DNA from 3 places in the Pseudoalteromonas sp. L1 genome. Region 2 is predicted to be linked to each of the others. Evidence: predicted binding sites of a transcription regulator. Region 2 holds the regulator's gene; each other region holds the start of a gene.
What was found. The regulator sigma-54, encoded in region 2, starts transcription at its own class of promoters, with help from an activator protein. The targets are predictions, from matches to a motif close to GTTGGCACGNNNNTNGNNT.
Positions count from the first base shown of each region.

Region 1: L3V38_RS13895 (BON domain-containing protein) is a predicted target of sigma-54. The motif match lies at 2,388-2,406, and genes of this name have one in related genera.
Region 3: L3V38_RS19155 (YggN family protein) is a predicted target of sigma-54. The motif match lies at 4,382-4,400, and genes of this name have one in related genera.

Region 1 covers NZ_JAKKCT010000004.1:206,856-213,113, reverse strand. The annotation lists gene pmbA (metalloprotease PmbA) at 1-686, shown strand, start outside; gene L3V38_RS13905 (VOC family protein) at 817-1,233, shown strand; gene L3V38_RS13900 (LiaF domain-containing protein) at 1,453-2,112, opposite strand; gene L3V38_RS13895 (BON domain-containing protein) at 2,442-3,008, shown strand; gene L3V38_RS13890 (YqaE/Pmp3 family membrane protein) at 3,070-3,228, shown strand; gene L3V38_RS13885 (hypothetical protein) at 3,472-3,681, shown strand; gene L3V38_RS13880 (methyl-accepting chemotaxis protein) at 3,666-5,690, opposite strand; gene L3V38_RS13875 (NADP-binding protein) at 5,813-6,258, shown strand, end outside.
Region 2 covers NZ_JAKKCT010000005.1:282,792-289,049, reverse strand. The annotation lists gene mgtE (magnesium transporter) at 1-327, opposite strand, end outside; gene L3V38_RS16440 (HPr family phosphocarrier protein) at 538-810, opposite strand; gene rapZ (RNase adapter RapZ) at 824-1,669, opposite strand; gene ptsN (PTS IIA-like nitrogen regulatory protein PtsN) at 1,670-2,122, opposite strand; gene hpf (ribosome hibernation promoting factor) at 2,126-2,413, opposite strand; gene L3V38_RS16420 (RNA polymerase factor sigma-54) at 2,440-3,936, opposite strand; gene lptB (LPS export ABC transporter ATP-binding protein) at 4,045-4,770, opposite strand; gene lptA (lipopolysaccharide transport periplasmic protein LptA) at 4,767-5,288, opposite strand; gene lptC (LPS export ABC transporter periplasmic protein LptC) at 5,278-5,832, opposite strand; gene kdsC (3-deoxy-manno-octulosonate-8-phosphatase KdsC) at 5,829-6,258, opposite strand, start outside.
Region 3 covers NZ_JAKKCT010000009.1:18,019-24,276, forward strand. The annotation lists gene L3V38_RS19140 (YegS/Rv2252/BmrU family lipid kinase) at 117-965, shown strand; gene L3V38_RS19145 (EamA family transporter) at 1,020-1,949, opposite strand; gene L3V38_RS19150 (PLP-dependent aminotransferase family protein) at 2,051-3,493, shown strand; gene L3V38_RS19155 (YggN family protein) at 3,546-4,346, opposite strand; gene L3V38_RS19160 (hypothetical protein) at 4,737-4,925, shown strand; gene L3V38_RS19165 (glutathione peroxidase) at 4,981-5,463, opposite strand; gene L3V38_RS19170 (LysR family transcriptional regulator) at 5,531-6,258, opposite strand, start outside.

The sequences.
Region 1 (6,258 bases), on a different contig from region 2:
GTCTAGAAGCAGCAACAGAAACCTTGGCTAAACTTAATAGCCAAAAGCTCGGTACCATGAAAGTGCCTGTTATTTTTAGAGCGGATATTGCCAATTCATTATTCGGCCATTTAGTGTCGGCGATTGGCGGTGGTGCGCTTTATCGTAAATCGAGTTTCTTGCTTGATAGTTTAGGAACTAAAGTATTTAGCAATTGTGTGAATATCTCTGAGCGCCCGCATTTATTAAAAGGTTTAGCATCTTCGCCGTTTGATGTTGAAGGTTTAAAAACCGTCGATCGTGAAATTATTCAAGGCGGTGAGCTGCAAACTTACCTGTTAGCAAGCTATGCAGCGCGTAAACTATCGATGGCACCAACGGGTCATGCTGGTGGTATTCATAACTGGCTAGTTGAACAAACCCATGCCGATTTGAAAGCGCTATTAAAAACCATGGGCACAGGCTTATTGGTAACTGAACTTATGGGTCAAGGTGTGAACACGGTGACTGGTGATTACTCACGTGGCGCAGCGGGTTTCTGGGTTGAGAATGGTGAAATCCAATATCCTGTAAGTGAAATCACAATTGCTGGTAACTTAAAAGATATGTTTAAAGCGGTCGTTGGCTTAGGTGGTGACATTGAGCGTCGTGGCGGTATTCAAACAGGCTCTGTATTAATTGAACAAATGCAGGTTGCGGGTAGTTAATTCATCAATAACTAATCATTTTTTAAGAGCCTCACTTTAGTGGGGCTTTTTTATTTGAAAAAACGCTTTACCTAAACTTAACTTGAGGTTTTATCTTGATGGCAGTTTAAAAATAAAAAGGAAAACTACCATGTATTTAGAACACGTAAACCTTGTTGTTAGTAATGTTGATGCCATGCTGCACTTTTATAAAGTCGCATTCCCGCACTGGCGTGTGCGTAGTCAAGGTGACAGCACATGGTCTGGAAAACCACGCAAATGGCTGCACTTTGGTGATGATTACCAATACCTTGCATTAAGTGATAACGGTGAAGATGAAAATCGTGATTTAGCGGGTCATCAAGTTGGCCTTGCCCATTTTGCTTATGTAACAAACGACATTAATGCCGTCATTGAACGTCTTGTTTCAGCCGGTTATGAAATTGATAAACACGGCCCAGAAAATCCATACCGTAAAAATGTTTATTTTATCGACCCCGCAGGTTTTGAAGTGGAGTTTGTAGAATATTTCAGTGATATTCCAAGTGAAAGGAATAATGATCTTTGATCTCGCCGTGAAATTCATTTCGCGCGGTAGTTGTAGCAGCAGGTTTACCACGCGTCATTTGTTACCTATTGCGCGATGTAAAATCGCGCCTACAAAGGTGGTTTCGGTTTGATAAAAGCGTGAAATTTATTTCGTGTGGTGGTTGTAGGTGCAGGTTTACCCTGCGTCATTTGTTCCTATTGCGCGATGTAAAATCGCGCCTACAATATCTCGCAACTTTTACTGCACCTTGTTCATTTCTTTCCAACTGGCTTTCAGGCTATTGGCAAAGCTGATGAACTTTTCTTTCATGGTACGCTTTACTTTGATCTCTACTGAGCCTAGCCATACGTTACCTTCAATGGTAATGGTTGGGCCCTGACCTTTATTTAGAGCGACTGACTTGTTTTCTACGCTGCCAATAACGCTAAACAGTTTAGATACCACATTGACATGTTCAGGCACGTAGATTTCGTCGTTACCTAAAATACAGTTTACGTAAATAGTGACATGCTGATGCTGGAAAATCGCTTCGCTAAAGTCGAGTTCGATTGAGCCTAAGCAGTTTGTGAGGTGAATTTCTTTTGGCACAAGCCACTGGCCGCTACGCTCATTTGAACCAAGAATACTGCGTAGTTGTAAGTTTTCGTTGTCACTGCTATGGCTGTAGTGAGGTTTAAATTGCGCATGCTTATGCGATTTGTAATCTGTATCAGCTTTTAGCGCTAAGTCAGCAACAAGCTCAACAAGTACTTCATTGCACGTGGCTGCCATTGCTTGATCTAGTCGGCGTTCAAATGCTTCAGCTGAAATAACTGCATGACTGTAGTTATAAATGAGTTGGTCAATGACTTCTTCTCTTACTTGATCGATTGGACGATCTTCGAGTTTAACGGCCATGGTAGTTCCCTGTTGTGATTATAAAGTGATTCTTCTGTTATTCGATATAAAGCAAAGCTTAGGCCAAATTTTATTTATATAAAAATCAAGTTGTTGTGTTTTTTGGCTTATTAGCAACTTCGTTAAATTAACCATAGATTAATGTTATCTGCAATTAATTGGTTATTTTTGCAACATTGTGAACTTATTACCGAGCAGCCTGTAAATTGTTACCGAGGAGAATATGTGTCTTGAATAGATTGAAGTGTAACCTATTGATATTAAGGTGATAAATAGTTGGCATCAAAGTCGCATTAAGTAATGTGTCTTTAATCAAAAGGAGAAAGATTATGAATACATTCAACAAGTCTATGATTGCCGCGTTAGTTATTGGTGCTACTAGCATGTCAGCTCAGGCAAGCAGCTGGGAAAATGAAAGTAAAGACGCTTGGATTGATGGTAAGGCAGAAACTGTTCTTTTAATGAACACAAATCTAAACAACTTTGACATCAACACAGATGTAAAAAATGGCAAGGTTGTACTAACTGGTAAAGTGAATAGTGAGCTTGATAAAGAGTTAGCAGAAGAGCTGGTATTAAGCTTAGATGGCGTAACTGATGTTGAAAACAAGCTTACAGTCGTAAAAGACATGAAAGCTAAGCACGCCAAAAAAGAGAAAGGTGATTCAGCTGAAAGTGATCTAACAGATGCAAAAATCAGCACTGTGATTACAACTCGCTTCCTATTTAATTCTGAAGTAGGTGGTACTGATATCGATGTAGATACTGATAAAGGTGTTGTAACCCTTAAAGGTACCGTTGAATCAGAAGCTGAAAAACAGCTTGCAGTAAGCATTGCAGAAAATGCTGAAGATGTTCGCAAAGTAATCGATGAATTAACGATTGTTGCTGAATAATAAGTAATTAATGAAAGCCCAGCTTTGGCTGGGTTTTTATTTTGTTTTCAAGGAGTGAATCATGGACTTAATTCGCATTATATTGTCAGTTTTAATTCCCCCTTTAGGTGTATTTTTACAGGTAGGTTTAGGTGCACAATTCTGGATTAATATTCTTTTAACCTTATTAGGGTACATTCCAGGCTTGATTCATGCTGTGTATATCATTGCTAAACGATAATTGCACACAAGGATGACTTAGGAGCACAGCATGGAAAAGCTGTAGGAATAACGGATTATAAACCGCAAGGAGTTACATAATGGAAAACGTAGCAAAGCATAATGGAAAGCAAGGAAGTAACAAGGCGTTATGGACAAGCGCACAATGGCAACGCTTTATGGAAAAAGTGAACGGATAATTGCTAAGGAGCGGCAAGTGGTAAGGAACCTAAAATGGATGAAGCTAGCGTAAGGAGGTGACTATATGGAACAAGTACAAACGCAATCAAAACAAGGAATGGACAAACAAGGAGCTGCTTTATGGAATCAGCAGCAGTGGCAAGACTTTATGGATCATGCGAAAGCAGTTGCGCCGCAGGTAACAGGGAAGGCTGACGATAAAAACCCGATATTATCTTCAGGTGATATCGGGTTTTTAATCACATCAGCAATTTATCTTTATAACTTAAACTGATTAACCGTTTTATTTAACGAGACTGCTAACTCATTCAAATCACGGGCTTCATCAGCCAATTCATGAGCATGATCTGCCGTGCTATTCACTAAATGGTTAATAGCCGCAAGGCTGTTATTGATATCTTCTGCGACTACCGTTTGTTGCTCCGTTGAAGTCGCAATTTGATGACTTTGATCTTGCACATTTGTCACTGATTGTGCGATGTCTTGCAGTGCTGTAAGCACAATTTGTGTTTGTTCAACAGAACCTTCAGCGCGCTCTTGTCCTTGTTGCATCATCGTTGATGCTTGCTGAGCAATCTGTTGCAATCGGCTGATCATATTACGAATATCATCAGTTGACTCTTGCGTTCTGCTTGCCAATGAACGAACCTCATCAGCAACCACAGCAAAACCTCGACCTTGCTCGCCTGCACGCGCTGCTTCAATGGCAGCATTAAGAGCCAGTAAATTAGTTTGTTCTGCAATAGAGTTGATCACATCGATGACGGCACCAATATTGCCACTTTCTTGCTCAAGACCAGCAACGACTTTAGACGCTTCACCAATGTGACTTGCTAATGCGGTCATGACTGACTGAGCCTGTGTAGAACGTTTTGTGCCATCAACAGTAATGGTTTGTACTTGTTCAGCAGCATTATTGGTATTTTGTGCATTGCGCGAAATTTCGAGTACTGTTGAGGCCATTTCAGTGACTGCTGCACTAACACTGTCTACCTGTTGTTTCTCTTGTTGAATTTCATCATTGGTTTTTTGTGACACTGTTTTTAGCTGTGAAGCTGCTTGGCTTAACTGCTCCGCTTGCGCTGCAGTATTGAGCATCATTGCACGCAATTTATCGATAAAGGTGTTCATATGCAGGGCTAATTGACCCACTTCATCGTGACTTTTTATATCAATTTTTTGTGTTAGGTCGCCATCTCCTGAGGCGATATCACGCATAATATAAGTTAGCTTAGTCAATGGTTTGGTGATCATTTGCGTAGCCCAAAAGATCATTGCAATGATAATCGCGAGAATAATGATCACTGATGTTGTGGTTGTCATTACGGCATCATTGACAGGCTCATCAATCATGCTGGTTGGAATTAAAATACCTACATACCAATCAAGATAAGGGGTTTCTAATTCAAGGCGATTGAAGACAACGTAATACTCTTCTCCTTTAAAAGTGATGAAGCTACTACCGTCTTTTTTACTTTTCATAACACGATTTAATTCGCTAAAGCCTGATGTATCGTTAAATTGTTTCTCCAGCGCTTCTAGGCCTTCTTTGCCATTTGGGCTTTCGTCGGTAATTGATAGTTTGTGACCTGTTCGTTTTGAAAGGTGCACAACTTTTTGGTTGCCATCAAGTAAAAAACCAAATCCTTGACCGTTGAAACGAATATTCTCGACCATGTCGTTAATATTGTTGAGCTGTAAGTCGACACCACCAAAACCAATGAGTTTATTTTGGTTATACACTGGTTGTTGTACAACCGCCGATGCGTTGCCTGTGGTTAAGTCAACGGAAATAGGGCCGACATAGAGCTTGTTTATTGCTAACGCGTCTTGCCACCAACCACGTTTATAAGCGTAATAGGGGTCACCATTAAAGTGTGTAGTACGCTCATTTTCTTTAAAGTATTCACCGGTGGTTGCTGAGGCAAAAAAAGCAGATAGAATGTTGTCATCATTACCACTGATGCGTACAAAGTCTTGATTGATGCTGTCGTACCCAGGTTGGTTATCAAGTGGTTGATCACGCTCAGTCCAATTTTCAAACCAATTCACTAAATGTGGGTTAGTAATAAAAGTTTCAACAACTTTACCATAGCGAGCAAAGTAACCTTGCATTGAAAGTCGCTCACTTTGTAGATAACTGTCAGCTTCTCGCTGAATTGCTTGTCGTGATAAGTCAGCAATGTGACTAACAAAAAAGCTCGACGCGATGATAAGTAGTACACTGATCGTCCCACCGATGAGAAGTAATATTTTTTTACGTAAAGAGAGGTTGTTTAACATAGGTGCACGTGTTTTTATTATTAGCTAGAGTAATCTATCTAATCATATTTGCACCCAAATCGCTACAAGGCAAAGTAAAGTTTGTTAATAAAATAATACATAACACAAGGGGATGTCACCAAGTGATTGTTAATGATAATAAATTAGTGGTACTAGGCGCTGGCTGGCTAGGGGAAGCACTTTGTCTTAAGGCAAAGGAGTTAGGTTGGCAGGTGCAAGGCACAAGAAGAGAGGTCAAGCATGACTATGACTTTCAACGCCAATTGATATTACAACCAAGTGGATTGAAGCATACTGTCTCTTTAAAGGACGCGTGGTGGGTATGTGCTATTCCACCTAAAAGTCGTGATAGTCAAAGTGATTACCTAGCAACGCTTTCTGCTAGTTTAGAGTTAGCTAAATCGCTGCAATGCCGTGGGGTTATTTTATGTTCTTCAACGGGTGTGTATAACAACGCTGATAATACATATACAGAGCAAAGTACTATTGAATGTTCATCACCTCGCCAACAGCTTTTGTATGATGCCGAACAATGCGTGCTACAAGCGGGCGGTAAAGTATTGCGGCT
Region 2 (6,258 bases):
AGGTAAGCTACGAAGTACTTCACCTAAGTCATCATCGTCCATGTCCTCAGTTGCGGCGGCAATATGCTCAGGTTCCATCTGGGCAATAATACCAAGACGTACATCTTCTGACAGCTCTTCAAGTACGTCACCACGTACATCCGGATCAACGAGTTGCCACAACATGCGGCGGATTTTATGAGGAGATGACTCAAGTAACAGTGCTGTATCGCAAGGTGCTGTTTTAGCTAGCATACCGCGCACTTGAACAAATTGACCACTATTAAGTGACTTGGTCACCTGTTTAAGTTGTTGTAGTGGGTAATCTTGTTCAAAGGCTTCTGGCATTGGCGTCCTTACAACTAAAAAAGTTAGCTCTGGCTAAATAAATACAGCATAGTTGCACAATAATAAATTTGCTGAGTTATCGTTTAAAGCAACCATTATATTAAGAATATTTGTTATATAAGATGAACGAATGACTTAAAAGTAAGATATTTAAGAGAAATTTAAATATCTAAGTTAAGTTTAACGTAAATCTTTCGTGCTTAGCAAATGCTATTCTTGCTCATGAAAGCGTTGTGCTATTAATTCACCTATTGCATTAAGTGCAGCAGTTGCATCAGGGCCTTCGCATACAACTCGAACTTCTTTACCTTGACTGCTCTCTAATAACATTAGAGCAAGTACACTGTCACCTTCAGCTTCTTTGTCATCTTGATATAACATAATTTTAGCATCAAATTGCAGTGCAAGTTGTGCAAGTACAGTTGCTGCGCGCGCGTGTAAGCCAAGTTTGTTTTGAATTAAAAACGTATTTTCAGCATACATGTTAAAGCCCTTGTTATAAGTCTTGCTCACGATGGCGAATTTTTACATTCGCATGGCTTTTCGCGAAACTTTCACCAATCGTCTGTGCTAAGTAAACAGAGCGATGCTGTCCACCCGTGCAGCCAATTGCGATAGTTAAATAACTGCGGTTATTGCGTTCAAGGTGTGGTAACCACGTTTGCACAAAGGTTTGAATCTGCCAAGTAAATTTTTGCACTATGCTATGGCTTGCAAGGTAATCTTTAACTGGTTGGTCGAGCCCCGTAAGTGGCTTAAGATCTGGCTCCCAGTGCGGGTTTGGTAAAAAGCGTGCATCAAATACATAGTCAGCTTCTTTCGGGATACCATGCTTAAAGCCAAATGACATAAAGGTAATAATGAGCTTTTTATCTTTTTTACCAAGAATCTTCTCACGAATTGACTCTGCTAGCTGATGTACACTTAAATCCGTTGTGTCGATCATAAAATCAGCGCGGGTAATTAGGACATCAAGCAGTATTTTTTCTTGCTTAATTGCTAAATCGAGCGGTAAAGAATCTAAAGAAAGCGGGTGTAAACGTCTTGTCTCAGAGAAACGTTTAATGAGTGTTTGATCATCACTATCAAGGTAAAATAATGTTGGATTGGCGAAACCTGGCAAGTATTCAAGAATATCATTAAATTCTTGTTGCTCTTTTGGCAGGTTACGCACATCGATACTGACCGCTATTTTGTCGTAATTATCAGAGACACTACGCACTAGCGAAGGTAATAGGTTTACAGGAATATTATCAACGCAATAATAACCAAGGTCCTCAAGGACTCGTAAAGCGACTGATTTACCTGAGCCAGAACGGCCACTGATAATAATTAATTCCATTTATGCCTCTGATGCAATAACTTGAAACAGTTCCTGATCGGTTTTTGCGCTGCGTAACTGTTTACAAAATTCTTTATCTTTTAGTCTATCAGCAATTGTTGATAAGGTCTTTAAATGAAGTTGGCAGTCTCCATCAGGTACGATGAGTGCAACAAAAATATCAACAGGGCGGTTGTCAATTGCATCAAAGTTAATTGGCGATTCGCTCACTATAATAAACGCATGTGGTTTATCAGCACCCGACATACGGCCATGCGGAATAGCAATGCCTCTACCAATTCCTGTACTCCCCAACTTTTCTCGATTGAGTAAAGCATTAAGAATATCTTGCTGCGATAGATGAGGAAGCTGCTCATGAGCGAGTTCGCTGATAAATTCGAGAATTCTTTTTTTGCTATTAAAAAGGACCGCAGCTTTGCTGCAGTCCTGGCTAGTAAGTGAACTAAGTTTCATAATTTAGTGTCGAGCTAATTTCTCTTTGTGTTTAATAACTTGGCGATCAAGCTTATCAATTAGCGAGTCGATGGCCGCGTACATATCTTGATGCTCTGTAGAGGCAAACAGTTCGCCTCCGTTTACATGTAAAGTTGCTTCTGCTTTTTGACTTAATTTTTCTACATCTAGAATGACATGAACATTATTAATATGATCAAAATGCCTTTCTAGTTTCGCAAACTTGGTGTTTACATAGTCTTTTAATGAATCTGTGATTTCTACATGACGACCAGTTAGGTTTAGTTGCATAAGCATTTTCCTTCTATGTAAAACGTCTAAATCAAGCTTTTACGCTGATTAGACGGCGGTATTGCTAGAGACTCTCGGTATTTTGCAATTGTACGTCTAGCTACTTTAATTCCTTGCTCAGCCAATATATCTGCAATCTTACTGTCACTCAATGGCTTCGCTGAGTTTTCTGCGGCAATAAGCTTTTTGATTAAAGCGCGTATTGCCGTTGATGAACACTCGCCACCATTTTCTGTGCTGACGTGGCTTGAGAAGAAATATTTCAACTCAAAAATACCCCTTGGGGTATGCATATATTTTTGCGTTGTTACCCGTGAAATCGTCGATTCATGCATTTCGACCATTTCAGCGACATCATTTAGCACCATCGGCTTCATCGCTTCTGGGCCGTGTTCAAAGAAAGCTTGTTGTTGTTGAACAATACAGTTCGTTACTTTTAATAAAGTATCATTCCGGCTCTCTAAGCTTTTAATAAACCACTTAGCTTCTTGCAGATGAGAGCGAATAAACTGGCTGTCACTGCTTGATTTTACAGAGCGTGACATAGCCGCATACTGGCTGTTTACTCTGATCTTTGGCATACAGTCAGGGTTTAGCTCAACCACCCAACGACCTTTTACTTTTTTTACCGATACATCAGGTATGACGTATTCAGACTCTTCACGTACGATGCTATCTGCAGGCTTAGGGTTCAAGCTATGGATAAGCGTCATCACTTCTTTAAGCTCGTTTTCTTTAAGCTTAGTCTTTTTCATCAAAGTACGATAGTCGCGACTTGCTAATAATTCGATGTGCTCAGATAAAACCATTTTAGTTTCAGCCAAATAAGGTGTATCTGCATCGAATTGACGAAGTTGTATACATAGGCACTCTTGTAAGCTGCGAGCACCAATGCCGACAGGATCAAATAACTGTATTCTTTTTAAGACCGCTTCGACTTCATCAAGTTCTATTTCTTCTTCATCATCATTTTGATTAAAGCTTTCAACAATATCCTCACAACTCACAGTTAAAATACCTGAGTCATCGATAGCTTCGACTATAGCAACAGCAATTGCTTCGTCGGTCGGACTAAATGGAGTCAACTGTAGTTGCCACATCAGGTATTCATGGAGAGTTTCGGTTGACGCACCTTGGTAAATAGACTCATCTTCTGGCATTGGCCCTGACGAGGTTGAAGGGGCTGCACTCATGTACTCATCCCACGTGACATCCATTGCTAGGTCGTCACTGACGGTATCTTTATTGAGTGCATCACTGCTTTCTTGCTCGTATTCACTTGGTGCTTCTTCTGCTGTAGCTGCGACTTGTGAATCATCAGAGTCAGATTTTTGTTCGTTTTTACCGATCGCTTCTTCATTATAATCCGCTTCTTCCACTTCAAGCAGAGGATTACTATCAAGCGCTTCTTGTATTTCTTGCTGGAGATCCAATGTACTAAGCTGCAATAAGCGAATGGCTTGTTGCAGTTGTGGAGTCATTGTAAGTTGCTGGCCCATGCGCAGCTGTAATGATTGCCTCATGTATCCCTAACAATCCTTTTAAATCATTTATTGATACTACTTTGAGTCAATATCAATATGTTGTCATTATTGTAAGTCTAGCAGATGCTCTAGTCGGTGGTGTATTGGTTACAACCTGAATTGCTCGCCTAGATAGACATCGCGTACCGTTTGGTCTGCTAATACGTGCTCAGGCGTGCCTGATGCAATTAGCTCCCCATGAGAAACAATGTAGGCTTTTTCACAAACATCAAGGGTTTCTCGAACATTATGGTCAGTTATTAGTACACCGATACCACGGTTTTTCAAATGCTCTATAATTTTCTTTATATCTAACACTGAAATTGGATCAACACCAGCAAAAGGCTCATCTAGCAGAATAAATTTTGGATCTGCGGCTAATGCTCGCGCGATTTCAACACGGCGACGCTCGCCTCCTGATAGCGCCATACCTTGGCTATCTCGGATGTGCTGAATACTAAATTCATCAAGCAGGTTATTGAGTGTTTCTTCTCGTTGCTGTTTTTTAAGATCTTTGCGTGTTTCAAGAATCGCCATCAGGTTTTGGTAGACTGTCAACTTTCTAAAAATGGATGATTCTTGAGGTAAATAGCCAATACCTAATCGAGCACGATTATGCATGGGTAATAAAGTGATGTCGTTGTCATCAATGCTAATTTTACCTTTGTCGCTTGGCACTAGCCCAACAATCATATAAAAGGTGGTGGTTTTACCTGCACCATTAGGACCTAGTAAGCCGACAATACTGCCTGCTTCGACTTCTAGTCCCACATTTTTGACAACTTGGCGGCCTTTATAGCTCTTTGCTAGCAGCTCTGCTTTTAATGTACTCATGGCTGGCCTTTATCATCTTTTTTATTATCAACAGGCACTAAGATTGTATGCACACGATCCGTTGAGTTTTCGTCTTTTTCAGCACTAATTAGCTGTTGTTCCATGTCATAAGTTATACTTTTTGCGCTGACTTTTTGCCCTGCTTGTGTCACTTGCGCATCGCCAACTAATGTGAGTAAACGCTTTGCTACATCGTAACGAACTTCGTCTGCGCTGGCGCTCATAACCGTGCCATCTTCTTGTTTTTCTTCAAAGTAGGCTGGCTTACCTGTGGCAATGATAAGTGAAACAGTACCATCAACTTCACCTGCATGTGCTTCTAGGCGATCTGCGGTAATACGACGATTACCATGGGTTATTTCTACATTTTCTTCAAAAATCCCTACACCATTTTTTAACTGACCTACTTGGCGATCTGAGCTAATGCTGATAGGAGTACCCGCTTGGTCTGCAGCAGCGCTTGAAAACGCAATCAATAAGCTTGGGATTAGAAGTAATTTTTTAAGTTTATTGGTCATAGTATATGGTTCGTGTATGGTTAGTTAACTCGACGATTTCGGCTTTTAAATCGGCTTTTAAACCTTTACCGGTAATCTTTAAGTTTGGGCCTGTTAATGTAACAGGTTGTTTTGAGTACATGGTCATTTTTTCAATATCGACATTGATATTTTCTGCGTTGATATCTTCAATCATGCCATTATGAGTTAGGTTTTTTGCAACAACGTCACCTTCAAAAATGAGTTGATCGTTTTCGTACAAGGTAGCCTCTTTTGCTTTTACCTGCCAAACCTGTTGATCCCCATAAATGGTAAAAATAGGCTGTTCAAAAAAAGTAAATCCTAATTGCTGGTATAGCTCCATTTTAGCCGCAGCGACTTTATGGCTGATGTTACCTTGCTCATCATACGCAGTTTGCTTTAGCGCAATGGCGGTGTAATCCGGTGTTGCGATTATCTCGTCTTCACTGTTTATTGCGCCTGTTGGTTGGCTAAAGTACGGATACCATAACCAGATCATGCAACAAACAAAAACAATACTCAGTAAAATACGGGCTATATTCATGCGCTGGTTCCATCAGTTGTTAACGCTTTCGCGTTTTCCAGCATTAATAAATCAGTCAGCTCTCGCACAGCACCAAACCCTCCGGGTAACATGGTAGTGTAATGAGCGAGTCTTTTTATAAGTGGGTGAGCATCGTTTACAGCAACGGCAAAGCCTACCTTTTCCATGACGGGTAAATCAGGGCCATCATCACCGATATAAGCTATTTGCTCATCGGTCAAAGCCAGTTTGTCTTTTAATTCTTGATACGCAATAAGCTTGTTTTCTTGACCTTGATAGATGTGTTGTACTGTTAGGCTAGTCATGCGTTGCTGAACTATTTGTGAATGTCGCCCTGTAATAACCGCAACCTCAAAGCCACTATTTATTAATGCTTTGATACCAAAGCCATCTTTGGTATTAAACGCTTTGAGTTCTTCACCGTTA
Region 3 (6,258 bases), on a different contig from region 2:
TTGCTTTATGTTGTTTTGTTTATGCGTTTTTAAATTTATAAAGTGACTAAATATTCAGATTAATATAATTTGAATGAGTGGCTGTTTTTGCCCTGCTTGAAAAGAAGTAATCGTTGATGTTGATAATAATAAAGCCAAGCGATAAAAAAAATCATAAAAACAGTGTTGATTGGCTACTAAAAGAATGTAAAAAAAGACAGATTGAGCCTGAATTGTATTTAACCACAGGTAAGTTTGAGAATGATTGCGCTGATATTGCGCTTTTGGCTAAGAACCAAACTCAAATCGTGGTGATTGGTGGTGACGGAACTTTACACTTAGCTGTTAATGCAGTCATAGAGAGTGATTGTTCAATTGCGTTAATTCCGGCAGGCACAGGTAATGATTTTGCTCGTGGCTTTGCGTGTAAACAACAGGCTTGGTATGAAGCCGTTTTTAATAGCCGTACAGAGTTAATCGATGTTGGACAAATAAACCAGCGCTATTTTATCAATGTTGCGGGTATAGGCTTTGACGCTGAAGTGGTGGCTCAACTAAACAAAGCCGGAACTTTTAGCTCGTTTGGCTACACTTGGCAGGGCATTAAGCAGCTATTTTTATTTCAGGCACGGCCACTTCAGGGTGAGTTTAATGGTAAAGCACTCAACTACAGTAACTTAGCGACGATTTTTGCCAATCATCATTACTTTGGTGGTGGCTTAAAGATTGCCCCAAAAGCACAGCTAAATGATGGTCAGCTTGACTGTTACTGCATGCCCGCAGGTGGTTTGCTGAAGAACCTGCTCAGTTTTGTGTATTTACTACTGGTAAAGCATCATAGTTTGAAAAGGCTAGAATATTCACAGCTAGTCAGTGCAGAAGTAACCACCACTGGACAGCTTATTGAGGCCGATGGTGAGCTGGTGGGTTATACGCCTGCGAAGGTTAGTATTCACCCGCAAGCGCTACGTTTTCATGTGCCATAAAAAAGCGCCGGCAAAATTTGCCAGCGCTTGGTGTTAGAGGCGACATAGTCACTTCTAACTGGGGACGGAGCCTTTTTGCTGAATACTGCGAGCAGCAAAAAAAGCTTTAATCTGTTTTGTCGGTGTTAGTACAATGGCATTGCCAAATAAAACTAAGCTAAATCCGATAAAGGTGTTCGCTTGCCATTCGAATCCTTCAAATAAGGTACTTAGTACCACTGCAACCAGTGGGAATAATACGATCACATAACTTGCCCGTTCTGGGCCGATATTTTTTAGTAGTGCAAAATAACAAGCAAATGCGATTACTGTACCGAACACAGCCAAATAGAGTAGCGACACCCAATAACTTGTTGGAGCATCCAAGGTAAGCTCTACATCACTGACTAAAACATAAGCAGCCAAGCCTAAAGCGCTATATAACATACCCCACGCGTTGCCTTGTAGTACGCCAATGTTACGCTGAGAGTTTCGAACACTGACCATATTTCCCAATGAAGCCACAAAGGTTCCTGATAGCGCAAGTAGTAACCCGACCAACGCACCATTACTCAAGTTGAATTGCTGAATTTGTGGCCAAAACAAGCTAGCAATTCCCATCACGCCAAGAAGTGCACCAAAGTAAATTCGCTTGGCGATAGGTTTGGCAAAAAATAACCGTGTATTGATGATATTCATCAATAACAGCATGGAAAAAGCAATCGATGCCATGGCTGAAGTGAGGTAATTTTGTGCCCAATATAAAACAAGATAGTTTAAACCAAAGTTGAACAATGCCAGTAAAGCGAAAAAGCCATGGTCACGTAGTGAATATTGCATAGGTAGCTTTTTTATCAGCACGAAAGCCCACATTAAAACGGCTGCAATAGCAAAGCGATAAAACAAGGAGATTTCAACGGCAACATTGCCTAATTGAAACTCAATCGCTAGCCAAGTTGACCCCCAAATTAGTACCGTGACGAGGTAAAGAGCGGCACTTTTCATAGTTAGTACTCAAAAGTTTAAAGTATGTTCATTTTAGGCCTCTTCTGTATACTTAACATATACAGAAAACTAAAAATATAACCTATACAGTTTGGTGTCCGATGTCACAAGTAATCAGTCGCAGTAATAGTGAGTTTTTATATCAACAGGTGATTCAGCTAATAAGAGATCTTTGCTCTCAAGGGTCGTTATTGCCTGGAGAGAAGTTACCGTCGCTAAGAAAAATGGCTGATAAGTTAAACGTAAGTATCCCAACAGTGAAACAAGCTTATCAACTTTTAGAAGGGCAAGGGTTGATAGAAGCCAGAGAAAAGTCAGGATACTTTTTAAAGTCGTCTCAATTAAATCAATCGCGGCCGAAACGAGTGAAGCTAAGTCGCGAACCAATGATGGTGAATAAGCAAGGCTTGATTGAGCAAGTTTATAGTGCCATACATAAAGCCAATGTTGTGCCATTCGGTATTGCAAACCCTATTGCAGCAGCACCGACAGATAAAGCGCTAGCACGAACAATGCGACGTGTAATGACACTGGCTGGTGCATCGGCAATCAACTACGGCCCAATGGATGGTTTTGCACCATTGAAAAAGCAATTGATCCACCGCTATTTAGATTTTGGCATTGGTGTTGATAGTGATGAATTGGTGATCACTAATGGCGCACAAGAGGCATTGGCAATAGCACTTAAATGTGTCGCTAAACCTGGCGATATCATCGCCATCGAATCGCCTTGTTATTTTGGCATTATTGAATTAATTGAAAGCTTAGGCTTAAAGGCGCTGGAAATCCCTCTGTGTCCTGATGAAGGAATTTGGCTAGATGATTTGGCTCAAGCCCTCGATGAGCATGATATCAAAGCGTGTGTTTTTTCAACGTCGTTAAATAACCCCGTTGGTAGTTTTATGCCAGAGACTAAACGCGAGCAGTTAGTGACTCTTTTAGAAGAGCGTAACGTTGTGCTCATAGAAGACGATGTTTATGGCGATCTACATTTTACTGCTAAACGTGCTACGCCAGCGCAAGCTTATTCAAAAAAAGGCTTAGTGATCACCTGTGCGTCGTTTTCAAAAACAGCTGCACCAAGCTATCGTATTGGTTGGATCATTGCGGGCAAGTTTGCAGAGCAAGCAAGGCGTTATAAACGTGCTCTGAGTTGCTCCGCGCCACTTATTAATCAATGGACTTTGTATGAGTTTATCGCCAGTGGTGAGTACGATCGTAATCTGCGTTTGTTGAGGCAGCGCTTGAGTACAAATAAAGAACGTATGATTTGGTGCTTACAGCAATATATGCCAAGTTGTGCGCGCATTAGTAATCCGCAAGGTGGCTGTGTGATTTGGATTGATCTTGGGGGGCAGTATGATGCGGTAAAGTTATTCCATTTAGCGTTAGAGGCGGGGATTAGCATTACTCCAGGGTTAATATTTTCAGCGGGTAAAAAATACCGCAGCTGTTTTCGCTTAAGCTATGGTTTACCTTGGTCTGAGCATTTAGAACAAGCAATTAAAACCTTGTCGCAGCTCACAGTATTAGCCAAAAAATAAAAAGCGCAGAGCAAGCTCTGCGCAAAACCAAGTGCGTTGGTTCAGGGATATCTTACTCAGCATGCTGTTTAAATGTGAACAGCTGGTATTCTTTTAATTCAGGTACTAAAGCGACTAGCTCTTGCTCTTTATGGGCAATATCTGCAAAACTGCCACAGAGTGCATCGGCACGCTCTTCTAGTTGTGCGGCTTGGGTTTCTACGCGCGCTTCGATTTGTTCACCCATGTTTTCCATGCGCTTTTCAAAAGCATCCATATCACCACCTGAGCCGATTAATTCAGAGCCAAGAGCAACTAAAATACTGCCCATTGATTGCATCATGGCTGACTCAACCGCTGATTCGATTTGCTCATCAAACTGATTCTCAAAGTTTTGGCCAAACTTTTCGAAATTTTGCTGACCCATAGTGAATGCACCTTGTTGATAGAAAGCGTTCTGCACTTCTACGCTAATGTCATCCATTAATTCAGATATGTCGTTTAGGCCGTCAATATTAAAAGCATTGGCAACTTCTTCGATTGCTACACCTGCGATTTTTACCCCATCAAGCGCGATGTTTGCCACCTCAGGGAGTTGGCTGCGTAAGCTGTCGGAATAAGCGGCAATAGCCTCTTGCTGCGAAGAATTGAGGGATACGCTTTGACCATCAATATATAGATTATTTTGGTTGATGATTTTCATAGTACGATTATCGGCTGTGTAAACTTCTAGCTCGCTTGGCGTAATACGAACATCATTTTTAAATTCAACATCACATTGCTCACCACTGAATGAAATATTTGTATCATTATCGTTATGAGCCATAGCACTTGTGGCGATAAATAAAGAACTTGCTAACAATAACTTTTTCATTTTTTTCTTTCCTGTTTGAAATGACAAAATTTAGTAATCAAATAGAGTGCCAAGCTTTTAAAGTTATTTAATATCAAAAGCTTGCTTGTTTTTATTCATTTGTGGATAAGAAATAAAAATTAATTTTTAACCATTTTTTGGTCAAATTAACCAAAAAATCCATATACATAAATGAGTTTTATCGAAACGATAAAAAACTCTCACTTTTCAGAAATCGAATTTAGCGCTATTTATTCACAATATTGACATATCACCTATTTAGCATGGGGGTATGGCTTTATTTTGGTAGTTTTTAGGTACTAAATTACTACTGAGCTTTTTAAACTTTGCCAATTCATGGAATAAATTTAAAACCGTTGAATTGGTCTCAAACACTTTATGGAGTGGGTTGTGGGTAAGACATTTAGTTATGACGCGCTAGATGACGATTTTGTTGAAGACGAGTACGAAATGGTCGGGCGTAATCAACACGACAAGAAAAAGCAACGCGTTAAGAAGAAGTTGGAAGACTATCTTGAACAAAAACGCTTGCGAAGAAACTTAGGTGAAGATGATTTTGATGATTATTTGAACGACTAAGTATAAATTTAGATAAAGAGGCGCAGCGCCTCTTTATTGCTTTTTGACGTACGCTTTATTTATGTAATGCTGCTACAATGGTTGATTCTATTTGCTCTGGTTTTGTTAGTGGTGCAAAGCGTTTAATGGCTTTACCATCTTTGCCAATTAAAAACTTGGTAAAGTTCCATTTTATTTTGCGGGTGATAAAGCCTGGTAATTCGGACTTTAGATGTCGAAAAACGGGGTGTGCGTGTTCGCCGTTTACATCAACTTTGCTCATCATTAAAAAGCTGACACCATAGTTGATTAGACAGCCCTCTTTTATTTCTTTAGCGTCACCGGGTTCTTGCTTACCAAATTGATTACAGGGAAAACCTATAATTACTAAGCCCTTATCATGGTATTTTTCATGTAGCTTTTGGAGTCCTTCATACTGTGGCGTAAAACCGCATTCACTGGCTGTGTTTACCACGAGCACAACCTTATTTTCAAAGTCGGAAAAGTCGATAGTTTGGCCTTGAAGGCTAGTAGCAGAAAGTTGGTAAAATTCGCTCATAATGATAACTTTTTATTATTGTTACACTGATTCTAACTTGCTTGAGATTTTTCTAAAAGCGTAAATTTTAATCAGTGAATGCATCGGTTAAATGTTCTATCAGCAAACGTACGCGAAACGGTAATAGATCTTTGCGAGGGTATACTAACCAAGATGCATTATCGCTGACTTGAAACTCATCAAGTACACTCACTAATTGGCCATTATTTAAATAAGGTTCAACAATATCCAGAGCAAGGTGTGCAATACCAACACCCGCAACAGCAGCATTTAAAATAGCTTGTGGATGGTTGCTACGCCAATTACCATCAATGCGAACCTCTTTAACTTGATTATCAATATTAAATCGCCAGCGTTTTCGCATGGTAATTAGACAGTTATGCTCAGTGAGATCAAAAGGCGTATTAAGAGTTGGGTGATTAGCTAAATACTCTGGGCTTGCTACGAGTGTCATTACGCGTTTACAGAGTGGTCGTGCAATTAAATTTGAGTCTTGCATTCTGCCAAAGCGAATAGCTAAGTCAAAACCTTCTTCAACTAAGTTAACGTTACGACTATTAAAGTCGAGGTCGACTTCAACCTCAGGGTAGCGTTTGACAAACTCTGCGACTTTGGGAGCGACTTGGTTTGCTACAAATTCGCCAGCACCTGTAATACGTATTAGGCCTTTTGGTTGGCGTTGTTCGCCCTGTAATTGATTGTTTGCATCAATCAATTCTTGGCGTATCGCTTTTAATTTAACGGCGTATTCACGCCCTGCATCAGTGAGGCTAATTTTTCGTGTGGTGCGTTGAA